2 regions of the Streptomyces sp. NPDC059247 genome follow, and region 2 is predicted to be linked to the other one. Evidence: riboswitches for the same ligand, from Rfam matches in the RefSeq annotation. Region 2 holds a riboswitch; the other holds the start of a gene.

Region 1 (8,292 bases), on a different contig from region 2:
GCGAGCTGGGGCAGCACCGAGCACCCCGCCGGAATCGAACGCCCCGGTGGGGCCTGGCCCCTCTCGGCGGCCCTCGCCCTCGCGGGAATCTTCGCGGTCGAGAGGGCGGGAAGCAGGGCGACCGCCATGCACCGGGTGACGGCCGTGATCCGGGCCGCGGCGTCGACATGCCGCCGTCCCGCCACCCCCGGGCAGGCGAGAGCGGCCGTGCTCGCCGTACGCCGTGCGGCCTGGCTGTCGCCCGGTCGCACCGCCTGTCTGGAGGAGTCCGCCGCGGCCGTGCTGCTCCTCGCCGCACGAGGGCTGTCCGTCACCTGGTGCCACGGCATCGCGCCGGACCCCGTCCGGCTGCACGCATGGGTCCAGACTGGGGACGGCACGCCCGTGGCCGAACCCGGTTCGACCCGCGCCCACACCCCCGTTCTCGTGATCGGAGACCTCCGTGACCACTGACCCGATCCTGTGGATCAAGGACGACACCTGTGCTCTCGGGCCCTTCCGGCCCGACCTCGTCGAGAGCTACTGGCGGTGGGAGCAGGACCCGGCCCTCCTCGTGGGGTACGGGCGGCAGGCGCCCGAATCGCTGGAGAGCCGCACCGAAGGGATGGCCCACCAACTGCGGGGCGAGAACATCCGCTTCACCGTCTACGACCTCAGCGGCGCCGCACCGGTCCCGGTGGGGGTCGCCACGCTGCTCCCCGACCACCGGGTGCGCACCGCCGAGTACGTCGTCATGCTCGCCCCCGAGGCGCGGGGGCGGGGGCTGGGGAGCGCCGCCACCCGGCTCGTGCTCGACTACGCGTTCCACGTCGTCAATCTGCGCATGGTCTGGCTGAAGGTGCTGGCGCCCCACGCCGGGGCCGTCAAGGCGTACGAGCGGGCCGGGTTCCGGCTCGCGGGGACCCTGCGAGAGGCGGGGTACTGGCTCGGCCGGGTGTGTGACGAGTCGGTCATGGACGCCCTCGCCCGTGACTTCGCCGGGCCGTCCGTCGTGCGGGGGCTGGTCGACCCCGGTTCTAGTGGGATCTGAGGGACGCCAGTTGGGTGAGGAACCACTGTTGTGGGGGGAGGGCCGTGGCTGCGGCTCTGAGGTGTTTCGTGTGGGTGGCGCGTTCCTCGGGGGGCATCGTCAGGGCTCGGTGGAGGGCCTCGGCGGTTTCCGTGACGTCGTAGGGGTTCACCGTCAGGGCGTGGTCCCGTAGTTCGGTGTGGGCGCCCGCGCCCGTCGACAGGACCAGGACGCAGCCCTCCTCCGAGACGAGCGGTATCTCCTTGGCGACCAGGTTCATGCCGTCGCGGACCGGGTTCACCAGGGCCACGTCCGCCAGGCGGTACGCGGCCAGGGAGCGGGTGAAGTCGTCCTCGACGGAGACCAGGACCGGCCGCCAGTCCGCCGTGCCGAACTCCGCGTCGATCTCCGCCGCCAGTTCGGTGACCGAGGCGGTGTAGGCGCGGTAGACCTCCAGGTCCTGCCGGGACGGGTACGCGGACGCCAGGTGGACGACCCTGCCGCGCCACTCGGGGTGGACGGTGAGCAGTTCCCGGTAGGCGAGCAGCCCGCGCAGGATGTTCTTCGACAGTTCGGTGCGGTCGACCCGGACGATGGTCCTGCGGTCGCCGACCTCGGCCCGCAGGGCGGCCAGCCGTTCGTCGACCTCGGGCCGGTGTGCGAGGGCCAGCAGGTCCTCGCCGTCCACGCCCAGGGGGTACGTCTTGATCCAGGTGGTCCGCTTCGGGCCGCCGGTCCTGCGGTGGAGCACCCAGCGGCGGGGGTCGCCGCTCGGGAAGAAGGCGTCGGCGGTCCCGGTCGCGTCGTCCAGGGAGGCGCATCCCATGAAGTTCTGCGCCCAGGCCCAGGTGTGGAAGCCGAGTTCGTCGGCGCCGAGCATCCCCCACAGCAGCTCGGCGCGGATGTCGGCGGGCAGCATCCGGAAGTACGAGGGATCGGCCCACGGCGTGTGGGTGAAGTGGGAGATCCGCAGGTCGGGGCGGAGTTCCCGGAGCAGTCCCGGGACGAGCGCCAGGTGGTAGTCCTGGACGAGGACGGCCGCGCCCTCGTCGGCACCGGCCGCGAGGGCCTCCGCGAAGGCCCGGTTGTAGGCGCGGTAGGCGTCCCAGCGGCGGCGGAACCCCGCGTCGAAGACGGGCTCGCGCGGGACGTCGTACAGATGGTGGTGGACGAACCACAGCACCGAGTTCGCGATGCCGTTGTACGCGTCGGCGTACACGTCCGGCGGGATGTCGAGCATCTGGACGCCCGGCTCGGAGATCCCGCGCCGGACGGCCTCCCGGTCGCCGTCCCCGAGGGCCGCGCAGATCCAGCGGCTGTCCCGCGAGGAGACGGCGCTCAGACCGGAGACCAGTCCGCCGCCGCCCCTGCGGGCGTCGAGTCCGCCGTCCTCGCCGAGCGCGTACGAGACGGGGCCCCGGTTGGATGCCACAAGCACAGTAGCCATGGGGCGAACCTAGCCCGTCCCGTAAACGCTCAAACGTACGGATACGAGACGGGGCGATCCGGCCACGGAGGGTCCTCGCCGGTGGGGCGGCGGGGCCCCGGCCTCCTCCTTCGTCCCGGAGGCCCCCGGAGCCCCTCCCGGAGCCCCCCGCCTCCTCAGTTGTCGCGTCGGCCGCGCAGGGCGGCCTTCGCCACCAGGCCCGTCGCCGCGAGGGCCAGGCCGAGGGCGCCGAGCAGCCACAGCCGCTCGCCGTGGCCGCCGGTCGCGGCCATCGAGCCCGCGTTCCCGCGCGGTCCGGGGGCCGGGTCCGCCGGGGCGGCGGGTCCGGCCGCCGCCCGGGGCTCCCCGGTGGCGTTCTTGGCGTCCCCGGCGTCCGGCCGGGCCGGGGCCGTCCGGGTGGGGAGCGCCCGTGGCGGGGCCGCCCGGGTCGGGGCCGGGCGCGTCAGCTCCGGGGCCGTCGCGCACGCCGGGTCCCCGCTGCCCGGTCCGCAGTTCGAGCGGGGCGTTCCCGCCGTGACGGCGGAGCGCAGCCGCCCGTCCCCCTCCGGCCGGTCCTTGATCCGCACCGAGTAGGTGACGGTCGCGGTCCTCCCGGCGGGAAGGGCGCCGGAGAAGGCGGTGCCGCGTTCCGTGTACGTCACCGTGCCCAGGTCCGTACGGGCGTCCCGGCGGTGGTCGGCGTCGTCGAGGACGCCCGTCAGGTCGTCGGCGAACCGGACGGCCGGGAGGTCGGCCGGGCCGGTGTTCCGCGCGGTGACGGTGTACGTGAGGACGTCTCCCGGCCGTACCGCGCGCGGGCTCGCCGTCCTGGTGATCTCCAGGTCCGGCACCGGCACGGAGAACGCCAGCCCGGCCGGTACGAAGGTGTCGCCCCGGGTGGCGAAGGACAGCTCGGCGGAGGTCGCGCCCTGCGGGACGGCCCCGTCGGGCAGGACGAACTCCTTGGCGTCGACCCCGGGGCTGTCGGCCGGGCGGGGGTCGAGCGCGCCGTCGCTCCCGCCGACGAAGAAGTTGTCGGTCTCCCCGGTACGGCCCTCGGTGACGGTCCGGCCGTCGACGCGGAAGACGTCCCCGGGGGCGTTCCGGTCGCCGTCGAAGGCGACCACGCCCGCCCGCACCGGTCCCGCCGCCCGCCGGAAGCCGTCCACGGTGACCCTGGTGGCGGGGGAGTCGGGCCGCTGGACGACGTGCCCGCCGTACACGGAGACCGTCCGCCGTACGGGGGCGAGCTCCGCGACCGGGCCGGGGAAGCGGTGGACCACGGTCAGGGACCAGCCCGCCGCGCAGCCCTTGCCGCCGGGCGCCCAGACGTTCCCGACCGTCACGCGCGCGTCCGTCCCCGAGACGCCCGCGAAGGCGGCGGTCACGTCGGACTCGCCGGTGTAGAAGTGCGGCCCCGCGCTGTCGGCCGGGTCCGTGGCCATGCTGTCGATCGAGACCGGGACCGTCGGGCCCGAGCCGATCCGGAGCACCGGGGCGGTCGTCGCCGGGGCGCCGGGCGAGGGGTCGACGTCCGCGCCCGCGAGGTCGCAGCGCCTCAGGTCGGCCCCGCCGGGACCCCGGTGCGTGCCGTCGTTCCCGCCCCAGAAGAGCCGGGCGTACGCGACCTCCGCGCCCGCCGGGATCCGCACGTGGCCGGAGCTGGAGCCGAAGCCGGGCGAGACGCCCGCCGCGTCGGTCCGCCGCATCACGAAGGCGTTGCCGCTGTCGGGACCCTGCCCCCGCGCGGCGGTCGCGCAACGGGCGGCGGCGTCCTCGGGACCGATGCTCCCGGAGTGAGCTGAGTGGATGGAGTGAGCTGGGTGGGTGGAGTGAGCCGGGTGGGCTGAGTGGGCTGAGTGGGCGGGCTGAGTGGAGTGGGTGGGATGGGTGGTGGAGGGGGCCGTGGGGTTTTTGGGATCAGCGGGGCCAGCCGGGCTAGCAGGGCTGGCGGGGCCGACAGGGCCAGCGGGGCCAGCGGGGCTAGTGGGACCGGTGGCGCCAGTGGGACCAGTAGTGCCAGTGGGCCTGGTAGGGCCCGCTGAGGAAGCAGGGCTGCGAGCGGACCCCGGGGCCCCCGGACCGGCAGCGGGCCCCTGACCCGCAGCAGGCCCCCGGCCGTCCGGGGCCCCCGGGGCGCCGTGGTCCGCCCGGTCCCCGGACGCGGGCGGGCAGCCCATGACCGTGTTGCCGAGCGTCGTGAAGTCGCCGTACAGCGAGGCCCCGTACCGCTTGCCGAAGGGCTCGACCACGTCCGCGGCGGCCCGTCCCGCCGCCGTGGAGGCGAGCGAGCCCGCCGTCAGCCCGATGACCGCGAGCACCCTGCCCAGATGGTGGTGTCTGAAGCGCATGAAAGCGAAATGTATGCAAAACACATCATCATGGGGCGTTACGCCACGCGACGGCTCGCGTACTCCGTGATTTCCACCATCGGAGGCCGCTCCTCCGTGTCCACCGCGTACGTCCGGGGCTCGAAGCCCGCCGCCCCCCGCTCGAACTGCGTCAGCCGGGGCCGCACCAGATGCCCCCGGGAGAGCCGCAGCTGCGCCGTCCGGTAGATCGCCGCCGCCATCCGGCCCAGCGCCTGCCCGTCCTGGTGCCGGTGCTTGCGCACCCCGACGTCCACCTGCGCGAGCGCGTCGAGACCCACCGTGTGCAGGGCGTCCACCAGCAGTCCCAACTCCACTCCGTAACCGACCGGGAAGGGCAGCCGTTCGAGGAGCGAGCGCCGGGCCGCGTACTCCCCGCCCAGCGGCTGCACGAAACCGGCGAGCGCGGGCCAGTGCAGGTTCAGCAGCGGCCGGGCCACCAGCTCCGTCACCCGGCCGCCCTGCCCGGGGGCGTCGCCCAGCGGACGGTCGTACATCGCCTTCACGAAGGACACCTCGGGATCGGTGAGCAGCGGCCCCACGATCCCCGTCACGAAGTCCGCCGAGAAGTCCCGCAGGTCCGCGTCCACGAAGCAGACCACCTCCCCGCTCGTCACCATCAGTGACCGCCACAGGACCTCGCCCTTGCCCGGCACGGCCGGTATCCGGGGCAGCACCGCGTCCCGCGCGACGACCCGCGCCCCGGCCGCAGCCGCCACCTCCGCCGTGCGGTCGGTGGAGCCCGAGTCGATCACCACCAGCTCGTCCACCAGCGGTGCCGCCTCCGACATCAGCTCGCGCCGGATCACGGAGACGATCTCCCCGACCGTCGCCTCCTCGTTCAGCGCGGGCAGCACCACGCTGACCCGTGTCGAGCGCTTGGCGGCGAGGACCTGATCCAGCGGCCGGTCCGCCAGGGACCAGGACCGCCGGTCCAGCCAGCGCTCCACCTCTTCCAGCACGTGATCTCCATCTCGCGGTACGGACGGCCGGTCCAAGCGTCCGGGCCTTCGGTTACAGTCTTGAACAACGCGGATGCCCGATGCACGTCGGGGTGCCGCCCGCGTCGGAGCGCAGGAACGAAGTCCAGCGCGCTTCACAATCGAATACCGCTCATCCAGAGGGGCAGAGGGAAACGGCCCGTTGAAGCCCCGGCAACCCTCCAGTCGGTCACTCGTACTCCAGCGAGGTCCCCCGGCTAGGGAAGGTGCCAAATCCGTCTCATGACGAAAAATTCGTCATGGGAAAGATGAGGAGAAAGGGCCTCCCCTCCATGGCTGTACAGACCGTCACCCCCGCGACCACCGTCGACCTCGGTCCCGCTTCCGGGCTCTCCTGTCGCGAATGCGGTGAAGTCTTCGCACTCGGACCGATCTTCGCCTGCGAGCTGTGTTTCGGCCCTCTCGAAGTCGCGTACGACCTCCCCACCGGTGACCCCGAGGCACTGCGCAAGCAGATCGAGGCCGGCCCCGCCAACATCTGGCGCTACGCCCCCCTGCTGCCCGTCCCCGCCGACGTCGCCGAGAAGCCGAACCTGAACCCCGGCTGGACCAAGCTCGTCCAGGCCGACAACCTCGCCCGCGAGATCGGCGTCGCCCCCGGCAAGCTCTTCGTCAAGGACGACTCGGGCAACCCGACCCATTCCTTCAAGGACCGGGTCGTCGCCCAGGCCCTCGAAGCGGCCCGCGCCTTCGGCTTCACCACCCTCTCCTGCTCCTCGACGGGCAACCTGGCCGGGGCCGTCGGCGCCGCCGCCGCCCGCGCGGGCTTCCGCTCCTGCGTGTTCATCCCGCACGACCTGGAGCAGGGCAAGGTCGTCATGGCCGCCGTGTACGGCGGTGAACTCGTCGCCATCGAGGGCAACTACGACGACGTCAACCGCTTCTGCTCGGAACTCATCGGCGACCCGCTCGGCGAGGGCTGGGGCTTCGTCAACGTCAACCTCCGCCCGTACTACGGCGAGGGCTCCAAGACGCTGGCGTACGAGATCTGCGAGCAGCTCGGCTGGGTCATCCCCGACCAGCTCGTCATCCCGATCGCCTCCGGCTCCCAGCTCACGAAGATCGACAAGGGTCTCCAGGAGCTCATCAAGCTGGGCCTCGTCGAGGACAAGCCGTACAAGATCTTCGGTGCTCAGGCCGAGGGCTGCTCCCCGGTCTCCGCCGCCTTCAAGGCCGGTCACGACGTGGTCCGCCCGCAGAAGCCGAACACGATCGCCAAGTCGCTGGCCATCGGCAACCCGGCCGACGGCCCCTACGTCCTCGACATCGCCCGCCGCACCGGCGGCGCCGTGGAGGACGTGAACGACGAGCAGGTGGTGGACGCGATCAGGCTCCTCGCCCGCACCGAGGGCGTCTTCGCCGAGACCGCGGGCGGGGTGACCGTCGGCGTCACGCGCAAGCTCGTCGAGAACGGGCTCATCGACCCGAACCTCACCACGGTCGTCCTCAACACCGGTGACGGGCTCAAGACCCTGGACGCGGTGGCCGACACCGCCCAGGCGACCACCACCATCCGCCCGAGCCTGGACGCGTTCCGCGACGCCGGCCTGGCCCTCTGAAAGGTTACGAAGACATGGCCGTGAACGTCCGCATCCCCACCATCCTCCGCACCTACACGGGCGGTCTCTCCGAGGTCCAGGCCGAGGGCGGGACCCTCGCCGAGGTCATCGCGGACCTGGAGAAGAACCACACGGGCATCGCCGCCCGCGTCCTGGACGACCAGGGCAAGCTGCGCCGCTTCGTCAACGTCTACGTGAACGACGACGATGTGCGCTTCGAGCAGGGCCTGGAGACCGCCACCCCGGCGGGCGCGGGCGTCTCGATCATCCCGGCGGTCGCGGGCGGCTGCTGATCCCCATCTCCCTCGAATTGCCCCCTCCGCGACAATAAGCGGAGGGGGCAATTCTATATGGTTGAGCGCGGTAGAGTTGGGGAAGTCCCCTCCGCTGCTCATGCCGGACGCATATGAGAATGCGTCCCTGCGCGACAAGAAGCAGCCAAAGTGTGTGCGCATTGTGTACCTTCTGCGCGCTTTGCCGGGCCCGAGTTGCCCCGTAACCCAGGGGAATATCCCCAATTCTTCTTTCAGCCGCGCCCAGAATTCTCGCTCGAATGACCTGTTGCAGAGGGCAGTTGGACAGATACATTCAGCCGCGGTCGACGCGTTCCGGCGCAGGGTCTGACCCGGGTCCGTGAAGTGCGGGCCCGCGCAAGGGCCAGTAATAGGGGAGTTAGGCATGGCTCAGGGCACCGTCAAGTGGTTCAACGCGGAGAAGGGCTACGGCTTCATCGCGGTCGACGGTGGTGCGGATGTATTCGTCCACTACAGCGCGATCCAGATGGATGGCTACCGCAGTCTCGAAGAAGGACAGCGAGTCGAGTTCGAGATCTCGCAGGGCCAGAAGGGTCCGCAGGCGGACATGGTCAAGCTCGCCGTCTGAGCACGGCGCGATCGGCCACTGACGCAACGCCGTCGAGGGGGCCGCA
Region 2 (8,292 bases):
CGCCGAGTCCGGCATGGGCCGCCGCAAGCTCATCCGCAACACGATGTTCGGCGCGCTGTCGCTCGTACCGCTCTCCGGCATCGTGCTGCTGCGTGACATGGGCCCGCTGCCCGAGAAGAAGCTCCGGACCACCCGGTGGGCCAAGGGGCTTCAGCTCATCAACATGAACACCCACGAGCCGCTGCGTCCCGAGGACGTCGCGGTCGGCTCGCTGACCTTCGTGATGCCGGAAGGTCTGACCGAGCACGACGAGGACTTCCTCACCGAGATCACCAAGGCCGCCGTCATGGTCGTGCGGATCGAGCCGCAGGACATCAAGGACAAGCGCGAGCTCGAGTGGTCGCACGAGGGCATCGTCGCCTACTCGAAGATCTGCACCCACGTGGGCTGCCCGATCTCCCTGTACGAGCAGCAGACGCACCACGTCCTCTGCCCGTGCCACCAGTCCACCTTCGACCTCTCCGACGGCGCCCGCGTCATCTTCGGCCCGGCCGGACACGCCCTTCCGCAGCTGCGGATCGGCGTGAACGACAAGGGCTTCCTCGAGGCGCTCGGCGACTTCGACGAGCCCGTCGGTCCTGCCTTCTGGGAGCGCGGATGAGCACCGTGACCGATACGGATACGACGAAGAAGGCCCCCGCCGGTGAGCGGGTGGCCGACTGGGCCGACGGCCGCCTGGGGATCTACACGCTGGCCAAGGCCAACATGCGGAAGATCTTCCCGGACCACTGGTCCTTCATGCTGGGCGAGATCTGCCTCTACAGCTTCCTCATCATCATCCTGACGGGCGTCTATCTGACGATGTTCTTCCACCCGTCGATGAACGAGGTGGAGTACGTCGGACCGTACGTCCCGCTCCAGGGACAGCTGATGTCCGAGGCGTTCAACTCGACCATGCACATCTCGTTCGAGGTGCGCGGTGGTCTGCTGATCCGGCAGATCCACCACTGGGCGGCGCTGATCTTCCTCGCCGGCATGTTCGTGCACATGATGCGCGTCTTCTTCACGGGCTCGTTCCGCAAGCCGCGTGAGATCAACTGGCTGTTCGGCTTCCTGCTGTTCTTCCTGGGCATGTTCACCGGCTTCACCGGTTACTCGCTCCCGGACGACCTGCTCTCCGGCACCGGTGTCCGCTTCATGCAGGGCGCGATCCTGTCCGTGCCGATCGTGGGCACGTACCTGTCGATGTTCCTGTTCGGCGGCGAGTTCCCCGGCGGCGACTTCGTGGCCCGGTTCTACTCGGCCCACGTCCTGCTGCTGCCCGGCATCATGCTCGGCCTGATGGTGGCCCACCTCATCCTGGTGTTCTTCCACAAGCACACGCAGTTCGCCGGTCCCGGCCGTACGAACAACAACGTCGTGGGTATGCCGCTGCTGCCGGTCTACATGGCCAAGGCCGGAGGCTTCTTCTTCCTGGTCTTCGGTGTCATCTCGGTCATCGCGGCCATCGCCTCGATCAACCCGATCTGGGCCATCGGCCCGTACCGCCCCGACCAGGTCGGTACCGGCGCCCAGCCCGACTGGTACATGGGCTTCGCCGAGGGTCTGATCCGTGTCATGCCGGGCTGGGAGATCAACCTGTGGGGCCACACGCTGGTCCTCGGTGTGATGATCCCGCTGGCGATCTTCCCGGCGGTCCTCGCGGCCATCGCGGTCTACCCGTTCATCGAGTCCTGGATCACGGGCGACAAGCGCGAGCACCACATCGCGCAGCGCCCGCGCAACGCTCCGACGCGCACCGCCTTCGGCGTCGCCTGGATCACCGCGTACATGATCATGCTCGTGGGTGGTGGAAACGACATCTGGGCGACCCACTTCCACCTGTCGATCAACGCCATCACCTGGTTCGTGCGGATCTTCTTCTTCGCCGGTCCGGTCATCGCGTTCATCGTCACCAAGCGGATCTGCCTCGGCCTCCAGCGCCGGGACAAGGACAAGGTGCTGCACGGCCGCGAGTCCGGCATCATCAAGCGCCTGCCGCACGGTGAGTTCGTCGAGGTCCACGAGCCGCTCAGCCAGGGCGAGCTGTACCGCCTCACGGCGCACGAGCAGTACGAGGCCGCCGAGCTGCCGCCGGCCGTCGACGAGAACGGTGTCGCGCGCAAGGTCAGCGGTCTGGAGAAGCTCCGGGTCAAGCTCAGCAAGGGCTACTACGGCGACGACAGCCAGATCGCCAAGCCCACGGCCGAGGAGTACAAGGAGATCCAGAGCGGCCACGGCCACCACTGATCACCTGAACACCTGACCATGTGAAGGTCGCCACGGTGAGAGCCCCGTCCATTCGATGGACGGGGCTCTTCGCCGTCCCCGGGGGTCGATAGGGTGGGCCCGTATCCGCACGCACATCCGTCACACACCGACCAGGAGCCGCCATGAGCGCCGCTGCCCCCGCTGGAGGACCTACGTCGGCGGGCCGCTCCTGGCCGGCCGTGCTGAACACCCTGCTCGACGGCGGCGACCTCAGCACCGAGGACTCCGCCTGGGCCATGGACCGCATCATGAGCGGCGAGGCCACCGACGTGCAGATCGCGGGCTTCGCGGTCGCGCTGCGCGCCAAGGGCGAGACCGTCGAGGAGATCACCGGCCTCGTCCGCACGATGTACGCGCACGCCAACACCATCGAGGTGCCCGGCCGGACCGTGGACATCGTCGGCACCGGCGGCGACGGCGCGAAGACCGTCAACATCTCCACCATGTCGGCGATCGTGGTCGCGGGCACCGGCGCCAAGGTCGTCAAGCACGGCAACCGGGCGGCCTCCTCCGCCTCCGGCGCCTCCGACGTCCTGGAGAAGCTCGGCGTCAACCTGGAGCTGACCCCGCGCCGGGTGAGCGAGGTCGCCGAGGAGGCGGGCATCACCTTCTGCTTCGCGGTGAAGTTCCACCCGTCGCTGCGGCACGTCGCCACCGCCCGGGGCCAGCTCGGGGTGCGGACCGTCTTCAACTTCCTCGGCCCGCTCACCAACCCGGCCCGCGTCGGGGCCCAGGCGACCGGCGTGGCCGACGCCCGGATGGCCCCGATCATCGCCGGGGTGCTCGCCGAGCGCGGCTCCTCCGCGCTGGTCTTCCGGGGCGACGACGGACTCGACGAACTGACCACCACCGCCACCTCGCGGGTCTGGGTGGTCCGGGACGGCACGGTCCGCGAGGAGTCCTTCGACCCCCGGGACGTCGGCATCGACCTGGTCCCCGTGGAAGCGCTGCGCGGCGCCGACGCCTCGTACAACGCGGACGTCGCCCGCAGGCTGCTCGCGGGGGAGACCGGACCGGTGCGGGACGCCGTCCTGCTCAACTCGGCGGCGGCGCTGACCGCCCTGGAGCCGGGCGGCGGCACCCTGGCGGAGCGGATCGCGGCGGGGATGACGAGGGCCGCCGAGGCCATCGACTCCGGCGCCGCCCGCCGGGCCCTGGAGCGCTGGATCACCGTCAGCAACGCCTAGGACGGGCCCCGGGGGCGGCCTCCCGCCCCTCCGGCCCCTCCCGGTCCCCTCTGCCGTACGACCCCGGTCCACCATGCGGACCGGGGTCTTGCGCTTCGTCGATCATGTGGCAGGATGCTTCTCAGGTCACGAGTGACAGCGTTTTGGCCCCGGCTTGCTGTCCGGCAACCCTCCGTCCGTGGCGGGGTGCCCCGGGTGATGACCAGGCCGTAGGCAGCGAGGTCTACGGCAAGCGCGGACCCCTCGAACACCAGGGGTCCTGGTCTCTCGAGGAGCGTTTTCCGTGAGCAAGCGAATGCGATAGGGCGAGTCCGCCCCCACTTCACCCCGGACCGGGCCACTTCCGCGTACCCACGCGCGCCCCTGCCGTCCGAGGCGTACACCCGTACCCCGCCGTCCCCGGCCGCGTACGGGACCACCGAAGCCATTCAGCACCGCCCGCCGGGAGATACCGCCATGTCCGCACGCCCTGACGCCGTCGCCACCGTCGAGACCGCCACCGCCGGGACCACCGTCTCCTCCACGGCCGACGAGTCCGCCGACCCCTGCTGCGCCGCCCCGCTGCCGGTCCTCGGCCGGGACGTCACCGTCCCGCTCGTCACCGGCGGCGAGGTGACCTACGCGGCCCTCGACTACGCGGCCAGCGCCCCCGCCCTCCAGCGGGTCTGGGACGACGTCGCCGCCTACGCCCCCTACTACGGCAGCGTCCACCGGGGCGCGGGCTACCTCTCCCAGCTCTCCACCGACCTCTTCGAGAACAGCCGCGTCACCGTCGCCGAGTTCCTCGACTGCCGCGCCGACGACCAGGTCGTCTTCACCCGCTCCACCACCGACTCGCTGAACCTGCTCGCCGCCGTGATCCCCGCGGACTGCCAGGTCTTCGTCTTCGAGACCGAGCACCACGCCTCGCTGCTGCCCTGGAGCGACGCGCACGTCACCTATCTGAGCGCCCCCCGCACCCCCGCCCAGGCGGTCGAGACCCTGGAGCGCGCGCTCGCCGACCGCGACCCCCACGGCCCCGCCCTGGTCTGCGTCACCGGCGCCTCCAACGTCACCGGCGAGCTGTGGCCGGTGCGGGAACTGGCCGCCGCCGCCCACGCGCACGGCGCCCGGATCGTCCTCGACGCCGCCCAGCTCGCGCCCCACCACCCGGTCTCCGTCCGCGACCTCGACGTGGACTGGATCGCCTTCTCCGGACACAAGCTGTACGCGCCCTTCGGCTCCGGCGTCCTCGCCGGACGCGCCGACTGGCTCCAGGCCGCCGAGCCCTACCTCGCGGGCGGCGGCGCCTCCCGCAAGGTGGCCCGCCGCGCCGACGGCGGCGTGGACGTCGAGTGGCACACCACCGCCGCCCGGCACGAGGCGGGCTCCCCGAACGTCATCGGCGTCTACTCCATCGCCTCCGCCTGCAAGGCGCTCACCGAGGCGGGCTTCGACTCCCTCGTCGCCCGCGAGCGGCACCTGATCGACACCGTCCGCACCGGTCTCGCCGAGGTCCCCGAGGTGCGGGTGCTCTCGCTCTTCGGCGACGACGCGCCCCGGGTCGGCGTCATCTCCTTCGTCGTCGAGGGCTGGAACAGCTCCCACTTCGCCGCCGCGCTCTCCGCCGAGTACGGCATCGGCGTCCGCGACGGCCTGTTCTGCGCCCACCCGCTGGTCCGCACGCTGCTCGGCAGCGACCCGCAGGACCCGGGCGAGTGCGGCGCCCCCGAGGCGGCGCCCGGCGAGCGCTCCCTCAACGCCATCCGGGTGAGCTTCGGCGCCGGTACGCCGGACGAGCACGTGGAGCGGTTCGTCGGCGCGGTGAAGCAGCTCGTCCGCGACGGCGCCCAGTGGAAGTACCGCACCGAGGACGGCCGCTGCGTCCCGGACCGCGGCTGACCCCTGCCGGACCCCGGCGCCGACCGGCGGGGACCAGGACCCGGCCGGTCCGGCGCCCGGCCGCTGCGGCGCCCGGCCGCTCCGGGCGCGGGCCGGTTCCTCAGGCCGCCAGCCGGGTCCCCACCAGGACCATGCGCAGGGACCGCTCGGCCGCGTCCGCCAGGAACTCGGCGCCCCGGTCCAGCGCCTCCGGCAGGGCCATCGGCGCGGGCAGGATCGAGCCGTACGCGTCGACGCCGACCGCCCGCACCTCGTGGGCGCCCCGGCCGAGCGTCCCCGCCAGCACGAGCACCGGCACCCCGTGGGCCTTCGCCCGGCGCGCCACCTCCGCCGGGATCTTGCCCCGTACGGTCTGCCCGTCCAGGGCGCCCTCCGCGGTGATCACCAGATCGGCGCGGGCCAGCCGGGCGTCCAGGTCCACGTGGTCGAGCAGCACGTCGAAGCGGGGGAGCAGCCGGGCGCCCAGCGCGGCGAGCCCCGCGCCGAGCCCGCCCGAGGCCCCCGACCCCGGGGCCGTACCGATGGCGGCGGGCGCGCCCAGGTCCCGTACCAGGAGCGCGGCCCAGCGGTCGAGCGCCGTCGACAGCTCCTCGACCCGCTCGGGCGAGGCGCCCTTCTGCGGGCCGAACACCCGGGCCACGCCCCGCTCGCCGCACAGCACGTTGTACGGGTTGCAGGCCACCAGCAGTTCGGTGCGGGCGAGCCGGGGGTCGAGGCCCGTCGGGTCGATCCGGTGCAGCCGGGTCAGGGCGGCGCCGCCGAGGGGGAGTTCGGCCCCGTGGACGTCCAGGAGGCGGGCGCCGAGGGCCTGGAGGGCTCCCGCCCCGCCGTCCGAGGTGCCGGAGTCGCCGCAGCCGATCAGGACGCGGCGGACTCCGGTGTCGAGGGCGGCGCGGATCAGTTCGCCCACCCCGTAGGTGGTGGTGGCGCCCGGGTCGCGCCGGTCGGCGGGGACCAGGGACAGCCCCGCGACGGCGGCCATCTCGACGACCGCCGAGGAGCGGTCGAGCAGGGCGAAGTGGGTCGGGACGGGGCGGCCGAGGGGGCCGGTGGCGATCCGGGACAGCAGGCTGCCGCCGGTCGCGGCGGCCAGGGCCCTGGCGGTTCCCTCCCCGCCGTCGACCAGGGGTATCCGGTCGATGACGGCGTCCGGCCGGACCCGGCGCAGTCCCTCGGCGATGGCTCGCGCGGCTTCCGGAGCGGAGAGGGACTCCTTGAAACCGCTGGGGGCGACGGCGATGTGCAGACTCACGGCTGGGACTCCAGGAGGACGGGCACGCCGAGCAGCGGCCAGACGGCAAGGGCGAAGAACAGCACCAGGGCGGCGCTGAGCGGGGCGAGCACGGCGGAGAGCCGCAGCAGGTCGCGCGGGGTGAAGGTGGGGACGCCGTCCGGGAGGTCGGCGAAGAGGGCGACCGGTTTCGCGGAGGCGGGCAGGGTCTGGCAGAAACCGGCCGCGGCGGTGGAGGCGAGCGCCGCCGCCACCGGGTTGACCCCGGCGCCGACGGAGGCGGCCACCACCAGCGGCACCAGGACCGAGGAGCGGGCCGAGCGGGACTGGAGCACCAGGTGGGCGGCGGTGCTCACCACGACGACGAGGGTGAGGAACAGCCACGGCGGTACGCCGTCGGGCAGTCCGCCGACCAGCCAGCCGGCCGCGCCGGACTCGACCAGGGCCACTCCCATCGCGGTGGTCGCCGCCATGAAGAGCAGCATCGGCCAGGGCACCGACCGCAGTCCCTCCTTCATCCGTACGGTGCCGAGGGCGGGGGAGGAGGCGACCAGGGCGCCGATCAGGGCGACCACGGCGGGCGGGACCCCGTGCAGCGGTTCGGAGCACCACAGCGCCACGACCGTGCCGAGGAGGAGCAGACAGCGCAGTTCGGGCGGGGAGAGCGGGCCGGAGACCGGCGTCCCGGAGTGTTCCTGGATCTCGGCGACGGTGATCTCCACCGGGCCCCCGCGGTCCTTCTTGCGGGTGGTGGTGAGGAGGACCGCCTCCGCCGCCAGATGGGAGGAGACCACCGCGAGGGGCAGTCCGAGGATCAGCCAGCGGGTGAAGCCGATGCCCTCGCCGGTCTGTTCCAGGAGGACGCCGACCGTGATGAGGTGGGCGCCCGCGCCGATCAGGGTGGCGACCGCCGAGAGCAGGACGACGGTGGGGAAGAGCAGCGCCAGCATCACGACGAGGCGGCGCCGTCCGGCGAGGGCGTGGGCGAGGGCGAGGAAGACGGGCAGGGCGAGCGCGGCGCGTCCGGAGGTGGCGGGCACCGCGAAGGCGGTGACGACCAGGGCGGCGGTGGTGAGGTGGACCAGTTGGCGTACGGTCCGGGCGCCGGAGACCAGGAAGGCGGCGGCGCGGCCCGCGAGTCCGGTCCGGGTCACCGCGGCGGCGAGGACGAAGGCGCAGATCAGCAGCCAGATGGTGGGATCGCCGAGGGTGGCGAAGAGGGTGTCGGAGCTGATCACCCCGGTGGTGGTGAGGGCGAGCCCCGCGACGAGGGCGACATGGGTGTCGTCGACCGGCGCGGCGATCCAGGCGCAGGTGGCGAGGGCGAAGACGGCCAGGGTCAGCCGGGCATCGCCGCTCAGTCCGGGGGCGGTGCCGGGGACGGCGAGGACCGCGCACGCGCCGAGGGCGATACAGGCCCAGACCATCTGCCGTGGGGAGAGGTTCACGGGAACCACCCTTCCGGCGGCCCGTGAGCCGTCGATGAGCCCGTCATGAAGGAAGCTTCACGTGGTGACGGCTCCGGGACCGGGGTGTTCGCGCGGTGACGGCTCCCGGCCCGGGGGCGTCAGGACGTGGTGATGCCTTCCCGGCTGAGGGGTGTTCACATGGTGGCGGCTCCCGGCCCGGGGCGTCCGCGGGTGGTGACCGCGCCCGGCGCAGGGCGCTTTGACGTGGTGTCGGCTCCCGGCTGAGGGGTGTTCACATGGTGGTGGCTCCCGGCCCGGGGCGTCTGTGGGTGGT

Evidence for each region. A riboswitch is a leader RNA that binds a small molecule or an ion and turns the genes downstream of it on or off. The one in region 2 is predicted to bind S-adenosylmethionine.
Region 1: another riboswitch for S-adenosylmethionine. It lies ahead of thrC (threonine synthase); the one in region 2 lies ahead of ACFXGN_RS08850 (aminotransferase class V-fold PLP-dependent enzyme).

The regions. Positions count from the first base shown of each region.
Region 1 is NZ_JBHYZW010000022.1:36,149-44,440, reverse strand. Features, by position in the region: gene ACFXGN_RS27935 (lasso peptide biosynthesis B2 protein) at 1-453, shown strand, start outside; gene ACFXGN_RS27930 (GNAT family N-acetyltransferase) at 467-1,030, shown strand; gene ACFXGN_RS27925 (trehalose-6-phosphate synthase) at 1,017-2,456, opposite strand; gene ACFXGN_RS27920 (hypothetical protein) at 2,612-4,144, opposite strand; gene ACFXGN_RS27915 (glucosyl-3-phosphoglycerate synthase) at 4,825-5,766, opposite strand; SAM riboswitch class I at 5,915-6,060, shown strand; gene thrC (threonine synthase) at 6,054-7,364, shown strand; gene ACFXGN_RS27905 (MoaD/ThiS family protein) at 7,379-7,657, shown strand; gene ACFXGN_RS27900 (cold-shock protein) at 8,043-8,246, shown strand.
Region 2 is NZ_JBHYZW010000003.1:395,348-403,639, reverse strand. Features, by position in the region: gene ACFXGN_RS08865 (Rieske 2Fe-2S domain-containing protein) at 1-601, shown strand, start outside; gene ACFXGN_RS08860 (cytochrome bc complex cytochrome b subunit) at 598-2,229, shown strand; gene trpD (anthranilate phosphoribosyltransferase) at 2,373-3,437, shown strand; SAM riboswitch class IV at 3,562-3,678, shown strand; gene ACFXGN_RS08850 (aminotransferase class V-fold PLP-dependent enzyme) at 3,894-5,318, shown strand; gene ACFXGN_RS08845 (glycerate kinase) at 5,419-6,570, opposite strand; gene ACFXGN_RS08840 (SLC13 family permease) at 6,567-7,976, opposite strand.